One region of the Mongoliitalea sp. genome, then DNA from elsewhere that is predicted to be linked to it. Evidence: riboswitches for the same ligand, from Rfam matches in the RefSeq annotation. Region 1 holds a riboswitch; the other holds the start of a gene.
The links. Region 1 has a riboswitch for thiamine pyrophosphate ahead of ACXIUD_RS00630 (ABC transporter substrate-binding protein). Riboswitches for the same ligand answer to the same signal wherever they lie in the genome.
Positions count from the first base shown of each region.

Region 2: it holds a riboswitch for thiamine pyrophosphate, as region 1 does, so the genes downstream of both, ACXIUD_RS01110 (TonB-dependent receptor) here and ACXIUD_RS00630 (ABC transporter substrate-binding protein) in region 1, are expected to answer to the same signal.

Region 1 is NZ_JBSZCK010000003.1:68,094-73,814, forward strand. It holds gene ACXIUD_RS00625 (TonB-dependent receptor) at 1-2,175, opposite strand, end outside; TPP riboswitch at 2,210-2,308, opposite strand; gene ACXIUD_RS00630 (ABC transporter substrate-binding protein) at 2,309-3,241, opposite strand; TPP riboswitch at 3,329-3,425, opposite strand; gene ACXIUD_RS00635 (DEAD/DEAH box helicase) at 3,807-4,940, opposite strand; gene ACXIUD_RS00640 (M24 family metallopeptidase) at 5,082-5,721, opposite strand, start outside.
Region 2 is NZ_JBSZCK010000004.1:47,951-53,671, reverse strand. It holds gene pnuC (nicotinamide riboside transporter PnuC) at 1-460, shown strand, start outside; gene ACXIUD_RS01120 (AAA family ATPase) at 453-992, shown strand; gene ACXIUD_RS01115 (fatty acid desaturase family protein) at 1,128-2,192, shown strand; TPP riboswitch at 2,317-2,413, shown strand; gene ACXIUD_RS01110 (TonB-dependent receptor) at 2,553-4,949, shown strand; gene ACXIUD_RS01105 (peptidylprolyl isomerase) at 5,255-5,721, opposite strand, start outside.

The DNA.
Region 1 (5,721 bases):
TTCATTGAACAAATTATTGACCTCCAAATCAAAGGTATAATGCTTTCCAAACTTTTTGGACAGACGCAAATTGTTGACCCAATAGGCAGGCAGGACAAAATCCGGATTATTGGTCAACTCAGTAAATGAATCACCTACATAGCGCGTATGAAATTCAACTTGCAGATTTTTGATCGGGCTGTACTGCACACGTGCATTTAGGAATACCTCGGGACTAAAAGGGGTGCTGATATTGGTAAACACTTCCGAACTTCCTTCGGGCTGATAGCGACTGATGATGCTACGCATATAAGTTGCGTTACCCAGTAATCTGAATCTATCCGATAGCTTGGTAGACCAATCCACTTCAACTCCCCTACGGTAACTATCCTCCTGATTGGCAAATAGCTGGAGGAAAAACTGATCAACAAATGCTCCAATAGGTGCAATTTCATTTTCAAAATCCATGTAAAAGAAGTTGAGTTGAGCATTGGCTTTTTTTGTTGCTATGCGATACCCTAACTCGTAATTATTGACAAATTCTGCCCGTACGTTATTTTGATCTTGGAGAAAATCAATGTTACCGGCATTAATCTGCACACCACCTAAGAAATCTGAGCGATTGGGTTCCCTGCCTGTGCGACCAAAGGAACCATACACATTTTGAAGGGCATTCAGCTGATAAGTCAATCCCACTTTCGGATTCAAAAACTGCCAGCTGTACAAGGGAATGGTTCTATTTTCTCCCAAAAACTGAGTATCAGGCGTCAACTGAAGATTGACAAATCGAGCTTGCAAGTCCCCAAAAAAGACCCAGTTTTGATGGGTATAGGAGGCTTTGGCAAATGCAGAAAACTCGTCTTTGACTGAGCGATCTTGATAATAAGGATTAGCAAAGTTTGGTACTACCTGCTCAATGTTTCTCCTGCGGAAGGTATAGGCATGTACACCAGCACTAAGATCCCATGCATCACTGGAATGTTGCAGATTACTCATGACACCGTAATGATTGTTGAAGAGCGGATAATTGATTTGCACAAACTGCTCCCCATCCACAAAGCCGAAGGGAAAGTCTCCTCCTGCCCCACCATAATAAATGCTGCTGGTCAGTGTCGTGTTTTTAGAAATAGTTCGGATATGCTCCAGCTGCGCAAAAGATTGTCCAAAATCATCCCGATCATCCTCAAAGTTGAGATTGGTCCGTGGATTTTCTCTCGCTAGAGAAATTGGAACAGGAATATAACTGAGTTGACTTTTGGTTCGTCCATTGAAACCTGTAAACCGAATGATATCTTTGTCCCCAAAATAGCCTCCACTGAAGAAGAAGGAATACGAGTCGGTACCACTATGGTCTCTGAATCCATCCGAAGAAGTCATACTGACACGAGAATAAAAAGCCATTTTGTTGGGCAAAATGCCTGTTTTAACTTCGGCACTCCCTTGCCAAGTATTAAAACTACCTCCCAATAAGGACACGGTGGTTTCCGGTGCATCCACATTCAAGCGAACAGATTCGTAACTAATACTGCCCGCATAGGAAGCTGTTCCATTGGTACTGGTTCCAACGCCTCGTTGCACTTGGATGGACTCCACGCTATTCGTAAAATCGGTGAAATTGCTAAAAAACACCCCCTGATCAATCATATCGTTCAGTGGAACACCATTGAGGGTAATGTTGATTCTTCGTTGATCAATCCCTCGCATACGCATGGTGCCATAATTAGTGAAGCGTGTACCTGACTCTGAATTTGCCTGTATACTTGGAGCCAAAGTTTCCAAGACAAATGCCCCATCTTGCCCGTTGAACACTTCGTTTAACTCTTGATAATCCACCGTTTTTTGTGTGATTGGCGATAATTTATCAGCACGTATAGCCCTCACCATCACTGCTTCAGAAAGCAAAGCCGTTTCCACTAATGTAACGTCTAACTGACGATTTTCGGTCAAATTAATCAGAAGTCGCTGTGTTTGGTAACCGATAAAACTGACTTCAAGCGTATACGTTCCTGCGGGAACATTACTCAGTTGATAGGTGCCATCTATTGAGGCTACAGCACCCAATTCGAGGGATGAAATGAACACGTTTGCCCCTGGAAGAGGCTCGTTTTGTTCATTGGTAACTTTTCCTGATACGGAAAACTGGGCTTGGGCACTCGATACAAGTGCCCAAAGGCAAATCATGAGTAGTTTTTTCATGGATGACAAAATTGTTAGGTTTTAGAAGCAGGGGCTTCTTTCCTGTACAGTTCCTACGGCCGCATTATCGGCATCAGGTTATACGGGTTTGATCTCAGCCTTTCCTAGAGGAAAAGCACCCCTTTTGTCTGCATTAGTTAGATAAATAGAAATTTGTAAATACTGGTTCTTTCATGAGGTTGATAAGTTCTTCCGCAGTAATCAGCTCTTTACTTTTCAACCAGTGGATAAATTGGGACCATCGCTCCTCCTGCATAAGTCCCCAATTTCCTGCATCATCGAAATAATAAGGATTGATGGCTTCCTGGCTTTGGATCAAAAAATCTTTGTCTGCTAATTCTTCCAAGTTTTCTTGCTTATAAAGCGCATCTACTGCCAATTGAGGGTTTTCTTTGATTAACTGAAAACCTCTCCTACTAGCTCGAAGGAATTTTTTGTAAGCCTCCGGATCTTCTGCCAAGAGCTCAGGATGTGCCAGCAAAACAGGGGAATAGCCATAGGGAATACCAAAATCCTTCAGGTAAAAGGCATTCAATTCCACTTGTTTTTTTTGCGCCATGACACCTTCCCATGGCATAAATACCCAAGTTGCTGCTGCATTTCCTTCCAAGAGGGTATTCCAAATGCCCAATTTTTCAGGAACAAGCTTGATATGTTCCCCTTTTCCGCCATCAGTCTTGATCATTTCAGCGACTATATGATCTTCAAAGCGGGCATTGTAACTCGCATATTCCTTGCCGTCTAATTGGCTGATGCGATCCAAGCCCGAAGATTTCAGACTTACGATGGCACTGGCATCCCGTTGCAAAACTGCGGCAATGGCCATCAAAGCGGGTTTTTCAGGATTGGCACGGTAGGCGATCACGCTTTCTGAAGGAGCCATCGCCAGGTGCACTTCTTTAGACGCGACAAGGCTGGCTGGCGTACGTGCATAATTATCTACCGAGGTAGAACGCAGCTGAACATCTAGTCCTTCCGCTGCATAGAAACCTTGTTGAGCGGCCACAAAAAAGCCGCTGTGATTGGTATTGGCAGTCCAATCCAATGCTAGGATAAATTTTTTCATACGTTTTTTTTTAAGCGCTTGCACGCAAACCAAGTGATATACCTGCCTTTTTTCAAAGACAATCCAAAACACTCAGCAGCCTACAAGCAATCAATTAATGATTTATTCCTACGCCCGCATTACCAGGATCAGGTCTAAGGGTATGATCTCAGCCCGTTGTATTAAGGCACCCCTATCGCTTTCGAAACGCAAATAAAACCTCTTTTGTTTTTGTTTACAAGCTTTGGTAACAACCAAACTTCCATTTTGTCAGAGATGGCGTAATTTGGATGTTTGAAAATGTCAATGATGAAGTGAATTTTGTACGGCTCCGAATGGAAGAGTAAGAATACATAATATTGCCTGAAATTAATATTCAAGTCATCTGCTTCACCGGCTTCTGTTCATGTACAACTCAAATTGCACCTGAACGGGTATAAAATTCAATTTTACAGCATTTTTTATACCCGATAAGGTGTAATAAAGTTTGTGTGCATTTAAACCTGATCAGGAAAAATGCATGAATGTTTTGTGGGAATCTTTAAATAAGACGATGCTGGATATCATTTCACATATGACCCCGCTTTCAAAAATCAAGATTCAACGCATCCACCATTTCCACCCAACGCTTCATCTTTTTCTGAATCACTTTCCAATGATGCTGATCTTCTTCGGTAATAAGCGTAATAGCTTCCCCTTCCATGCCTGCCCGACCCGTTCGACCGATTCTGTGGATGTAGTCTTTTGGGGATCTTGGTAACTCAAAGTTGACCACATAAGGCAAGGCCTGAATATCAATTCCTCTTGCTGCCAAATCAGTCGCTACCAGTACACGCACCTTGCCTCCTTTGAATTGCTTCAATGCTTCCATACGTGCCCCCTGACTCTTATCCCCATGAAATGCCATGGCTTGGATGCCATGTTTATTAAGTTTGGTGGTCAGATTATCCGCGGTACGAATAGATGAAGCAAAAACCAATACTTGTTGCCAGTTACCTTCTGAAATAAGGTGTCTTAACAAGGGCCCTTTTTTCTCTTGAGTGATCAAATAGGCTGTTTGATTAATTAAATCAGGCGTGACATCTTCTGACTGTATCTCAATCTTCAAAGGATTGTTCAACAACTTCCCAATCAAACCTTCGACTGTCTCGTCCATAGTCGCCGAAAACAGGATGTTTTGCCGCTTTTTCGGCAATCGGGAAAGAATCTCATCCAGCTCCAGCTTGAAACCTAAACTCAATACCTTATCCGCTTCATCGAGTACTAAGGTTCTTAAACGATCGATGGTGATGGCATTTTTTGCTAGCAGATCCAAGAGACGTCCAGGGGTAGCCACCAAAATATCCGTCCCGTTTAAGTTCATCATCTGCGGATTGATCGATACCCCTCCATACACAGCCATACTTTTGACTTTCCTTGGAAGATACTTTCCAAATAATCGAATAACCTCCTCTACCTGAGCAGCCAATTCCCTAGTAGGAACAATCACCAGAATGGGGATGGACCTGCTTCTATGGACCTCGACCGCTTGCAAATCCTCTAGAATTGGTAGCATATAGGCAGCGGTTTTACCTGAACCCGTTTGTGCTAAGCCCAGCACATCTCTTTTTTGAAGAATAGCCGGGATTGTTTCTACTTGTATAGGATATGGGGCTTCGTAATTAGCTTGTTGGATGGCTTGAACGAGGGCAGGCGACAAACCGAGTTCGGAAAAATTCATGAGTGGATTTACTTTTTCACAAATGTAGTGATTTTAAAAAGAAGGCTAATACCGAGAGTAATGCTATAAAGGTACGAAGGCACTAAGTTTTTTCATTTTTTTATGCCTTCGTTCATTTATGGCGAACATTTGAGAAATTATCTATGCAAATGGTTGATCAATGGCGGGACTAGGTTGAGTAAAGTATTGAGGTCCATTTTCAGTCATGTAGAAGCAATCCTCTAGCCTTACCCCAAATTCCCCTACAGTATAAATTCCTGGTTCGTTGCTGAAACACATACCCGCTTGTAAAGGGGTGGTATTTCCTCTCACCAGATTGGTCCATTCGTGCCCATCCATTCCGATCCCGTGCCCTAGACGGTGGGAGAAGTACTTGTAATCAGGCCCAAAACCTGCTTGGTCTATGACTGCTCTTGCGGCCGCATCCATCTGTTCGCAGGTAGCACCCGACTGCTTAGCTACTTCAAAAGCTGCTGTTTGCGCTTCTTTTACTACATCCCACACTTGCTTTTGTCTATCGGTGTAATCTCCAAAAACAATCGTTCGACTGATATCGGACTTGTACCCCTCCACCGTGCAACCTCCATCAGCCAAGATAATATCGCCTTGCTTTAAGGTTTGGGTTTTGCTGCTTCCGTGAGGAAAGGCTGACCATTCACCAAAATTAGCCCCGATAGAGCCGCTGAAGCCTAATTTCTTGTGGGCATCAGTAGCAATATCTCGGAAGTCATATTGATTCATGCCTTCTTGCAAGGAGTCAAACAGAATTTTATAGGCTTCA
Region 2 (5,721 bases), on a different contig from region 1:
TGTTTACATCTGCTTGAAATATAAGCTTTATGCAGATATGGGCATCAATGCTTATTATTTTGCCATGTCCATCTATGGTTGGTATCTGTGGAGTAGACCAATTGAAGGAAAGGAAGAGTTGCCGGTAACTTGGTTATCCACCAAAGGCATTATTCAATCCGTAGGATTATTTTTGGTTTCTTATGGCGTGCTTTACACCGTACTTTTCAATTTCACCGATTCAGATGTACCCTATTGGGACTCTTTTACTACATCATCAGCATTTGTGGGAATGTGGTTGATGGCAAAGAAGAAAGTTGAAAACTGGATTGCTTGGATCATTACGGATATTGTTTCGGTCCCATTGTATTTTTACAAAGGCTTGATGCTGACATCTTTCCAGTTTTTGTTTTTCACAGTACTAGCCACGATTGGCTTAATCGAATGGATGAAAACTGCTAAAAAAGTACAGCATGCTTAAGAAAGTGGTTATTATAGGTCCAGAATCCACTGGTAAAAGTACACTAGCCCAACAGCTTGCAGACCATTTTGATTGTTTATGGGTGGAAGAGTATGCTCGGGAGTATCTTAAAAACTTGGATAGACCGTACGAGTTTGATGATTTGCTAAGCATAGCTCAAGGACAGCTATCTTTGGAAGATAGATTAGCCGCTCAATCTGATGAACTCCTAATTTGTGATACTGATTTACATGTGATTCAGGTATGGTCGGAACACAAATATGGAAAGGTGCATGAATGGGTAAAGCAACAAATAGAAGACCGGAATTATGACTTATATTTATTGACGAATATAGACATTCCTTGGGAGGATGATCCTCTGAGAGAGCATCCTGATCCAGAGATGCGTTGCCATTTTTTTGAATTATACAAGCAACTTTTAGAAAAGTCGCCAACATCTTTTAACATTATATCAGGCTCTTCTAAAGAGCGTTTGGAAAGTGCAATCAAGACTGTGAATGGTCTGTTTGCTCAAGGATTGATCACCAGATAAGCACATATTCTCTCTCATGCTTGTAGGCTTCGACTTGGAATTATCCAAATTTGTCCTATCTTTATAGCAGAATGTATCATAATCCTTTAGTTTATTTTGCATTCTGATTAACTAATTATCCCCCATTTATTACACATGCGTCCCCCAAGGTTTAGTACGGCATCTACCTTTCATGCCGATTTAAAAGAAAGGATCAAAAACTACTTTATTGAAAAAAACATTAACCCAACAGGCAATTTCTCACTCTATTTCAAAGCAGTGGTGATGGTTGTGGCATTCGTTTTTATTTACATCCATCTAGTGTTTTTTACTCCATTTTGGCCTTTTGCCATATTAGAAGCGATTATTCTAGGAGCCTTGACAGCCGGCATTGGATTCAATGTCATGCATGATGGAGCTCATGGAAGTTTCAGTAGAAAAGGCTGGGTCAATGAATTGGCAGGTATTTCTATCAATTTCCTTGGAGCTAACGTCTTCATGTGGAAAACCAAGCACAATGTCGCCCATCACTCATTTACCAATGTAGATGATCATGATGATGACCTGAATGCAGGCGTTTTTCTGCGATTAGGTCCAACTCAAAAACGCTATAAAATCCACAAGTATCAGCATCGCTACTTTATCTTCATTTACTCTATCTTGTATTTTTATTGGGTGTTTTTCACCGATTACAAGAAATATGTCACCAGGAAAGTTGGTGAAACGCCTATCAAAAAAATGGATGTGAAAGAACATATCTCATTTTGGGGTTTTAAAGTAGTCCATTTATTCCTGTTTATTGCTTTGCCAATCTACATGATGGGATTTTTGCCTTGGTTAGTGGGTTTCCTGCTTTTCGGGTTATCGACTGGAGTTATTATGAGTGTTGTCTTTCAATTGGCACACGTATTAGAAGAGACCTCTTTCCCTGTTCCTGATAAGGCTACTAACAAATTGGAAGATGACTGGGCTATTCATCAGTTGAAAACAACTGCTAATTTTGCTACCAGAAACAAAATCTTATCATGGTTTATTGGAGGGCTAAACTTTCAGATTGAGCATCATTTGTTTCCAAATATTTCTCATATTCATTATCCTGCCATTTCTCAGATTATCAAGCAGACTTGTCAGGAATATGGCATTCCTTACATAGAGCATCCAAAAATGAGAGTAGCGTTGGCTTCACATGTCAATCATTTAAGACATTTGGGTAGGAATTGATATCTTAATTGAAGCCACTAACAGTTAGCCTGTTCCTCTTCATAGGGACAGGCTTTTTTTATTCACTATCATAGGGAGCTGAAATAATATTTGGTTTTTACCCGTAGGCAATCTAGCTTTGCTCGCAGATCATGAGGGGTGCCTTAAAATTACGGGCTGAGATCATACCCACAATACCTGATCCGGGTAGTGCCGGCGAAGGGAAATGAGTACAACTGAATACACGTATTACAAAATAATAGCTTAGTTCTATTGTTGTGCGCGCATGTCTGCGTGTGTTCAGATCGGGTAAACAAACGGAAAGAAAAATCGCCCCTAGATTTTTCTATGTTTAACCAAAATACAAGTTGCATAAGTATCATGAAAAAAATTTATTCGCTGTTGCTCTTGTTGAGCATCACAAGTTTTGCCCTTGCACAATCTGCAGTGAAAGGGGTCGTCCAAAATCTATCTGGGGAGCTACTCCCAGGTGCTAACGTGGTTTTGACAGGGACGGGTAGAGGATCTACCACCAATCTCCAAGGAAAATTTGATATCCGCAATATCCCTGCAGGGGATTATTCCCTAAGGGTGAGTTTTATGGGCTATGAACCTGTTACGCAAGAAATCACTGTTCCTATTAGCGATGAAATTACTATAACCTTGAGTCCAAGTGCCATTCAAACAGAGGAGTTTATAGTCTTTGCTACTAGGGCTGGCGAAAAAACACCTACCACATTTAGTAAAGTCAGTAAAGAAGATATCGCTCGCTTAAATCTTGGACAAGATATCCCAATTCTACTCAACTTTACTCCATCTGTTGTGTCTTTCTCAGATGCCGGTGCTGGTGTGGGTTACACGGGGCTGCGAATTCGTGGTTCTGATCAAACACGTATCAACGTAACCGTTAATGGGATTCCTTTAAACGATGCGGAGTCTCATGGGGTATTTTGGGTCAATATGCCCGACTTTGCTTCTTCTGTGGATAACATTCAGATACAGCGAGGGGTTGGGACCTCTACCAACGGTGCTGCTACTTTTGGTGCGAGTTTGAATATTCAGACAGATACAAGACAGGATGAAGCTTATGCTGAAGTGGATAACTCCTTTGGTTCATTCAATACCCGTAGGCATATGGTCAAAGTGGGAACTGGATTGATCAATAATCGCTGGGCGTTTGATGGAAGGCTTTCTCGTATTAGTTCTGATGGATACATCGACCGTGCCTCTTCAGATTTGCGTTCCTATTTTCTATCGGGTGGATATTACGGTGAAAAGCATGTGGTGAAAATGAATGTCTTTGCTGGTGCAGAAGTAACTTACCAGGCTTGGGAGGGCGTTCCGGAAAATCTTTTGCGTACCAACCGTACCTTCAACCCTTATACCTACGATAATCAGGTAGACGACTACAAACAATCGCATTATCAATTGATTTATACAGGTGAATTGGGAGTGGGTTTGAAAGCTAACGCAGCTTTGCATTATACCTATGGTCGTGGTTTTTTTGAGCAGTTTAGAGCAAATGACCGTTTAAGCAGGTATGGATTGCCAAATTTGGTGATTGGTGGCGAAACAATTTCTCGCATGGATATCATTCGTAGAAGATGGTTGGACAATGATTTCTTCGGAGGAGTATTTTCCTTAAACTATGTCACAGAGGATGCGAGATGGGATATGACCTTAGGTGGGGGTGCAAACCGTTATATAGGAGATCATTTTGGAGAGATTATCTGGATGCGGTTTGCAGGACCTGTGAATATCCGTGATCGCTATTATGACAATGTAGCTATCAAAGATGACATCAATATCTATGGAAAGGCTACGTATCAGGCTACTGATAAATTGTTTTTATTTGGAGACCTTCAGGGAAGATGGATTGATTACAGCTTTGATGGGATTAATAATGATTTGAGAGATGTGACCGGCGAGGTGAATTTTGCTTTCTTCAATCCAAAAGTAGGGTTTACGTACCAGGTTAGTCCTGGAAAACAATGGTATGCGTCCTATGCTGTGGCCAATAGAGAACCTGTCAGAAGAGATTTTACGGACTCTCCGATTATTGACAGAGCGCCAAGACACGAAAACTTGCAGAATATCGAAGCTGGTTACCGTGTTCAGACCGGGAAATTCACATACAATGCCAATTTCTACTACATGAAGTACCGCGACCAATTGGTGTTGACTGGTCAGTTGAATGATGTAGGAGCCTATGTCCGTGACAATGTGGATAACTCTTATCGCATGGGTATTGAGTTAGATGGTGCATATAAGTTGACGGACAAGTTGACAGTGGCGGCTAACTTGGCCTTGAGCAGAAATAAGATTGATGAATTTATTGAGTACATAGACGACTTTTCTACAGCAGAATTTAGACAGGAGATGATTGTGCATACGAACACAGACATTGCTTTTTCTCCGAATGTAGTGGCGGCGGCAATTGTGGATTATAGACCTTTCAAGGGTTTTGAAATGTCTTTGATGAATAAGTATGTGGGCAGACAGTTTTTGGATAACACCCAAAATGAAGCACGCTCTCTGAATGCTTTCTGGACTTCCGATTTGAGATTTAACTATGCCCTAAGACCACGGTTTGTAAAAAATATGGAAATCACGGTCTTGGTGAATAACATCTTCAATAGATTGTACGAGCCCAATGGGTATACCTTTAGCTATTTCTTACCAGCCGAGGCGATGGGTGGCAGAGAATTGGTCACAGAGAACTTCTTTTATCCACAGGCAGGAACCAATTTCTTAGCAGGGGTGAAGTTTCTGTTTTAATGTAGCGTATTATTTATAGTCCATATCCCGCAAGAGTGTTATTCGGATGCTTTTGCGGGATTTTTTATGCTCGCGGAAGGCGCAGAAGATAAGGAAAGTTTTTAGACACACATTTAGAATGTGATTTTTGCGGATTGACACAGATGTTTTTTGGCTGAAAAAAATAACCATTAGCTTTTTTACTCGATTTCATGCAAAGCTAAAAATATTTCTAAAACCAATTTGAGTGTCAGAATAGCTTGAAATCAGAAACTACTGATTTCAAGCTGATTTTGATTTTAATACAGAGCGTTTTCTAAACCGATTTATCGATCTTGTAAAGCATTACAGCGATCATAAGATGGATCAATGTCAATAAATACCTCCTCTTTGGCAGATAAGAACCATTTGCTCAAAAGTTCCTCTTCTTTCTTCCTTCGTGTGGCAGCTTTTAACTTTTCGTAGTCATCTGTTAAATTGGCTCGGTGTGCTGGATATCGCTGCTTGTAATAAAGGATACGCACTTGTGGACCTTCACGCTCATCTTCAAAACGTATGGGCTTAGTGATGGACCCAACTTTCATAGTGTCCAAGGTAAAATAAAGAATAGGATCCTCTAGGGTACGTAGCGTTAATCGGTTAGATTGTGTCATTGGGTCTGCAAAGAAGCCTCCATTATCGGAAGTTGCCCTATCATTGGAATGGTCTTTAGCAGCTTTTGGAAACTCTATTTTTCCAGCCATGATTTCTGTTCTCAAACTATCAAGAAAGCGTTCTGCTTTTAAAATATCAT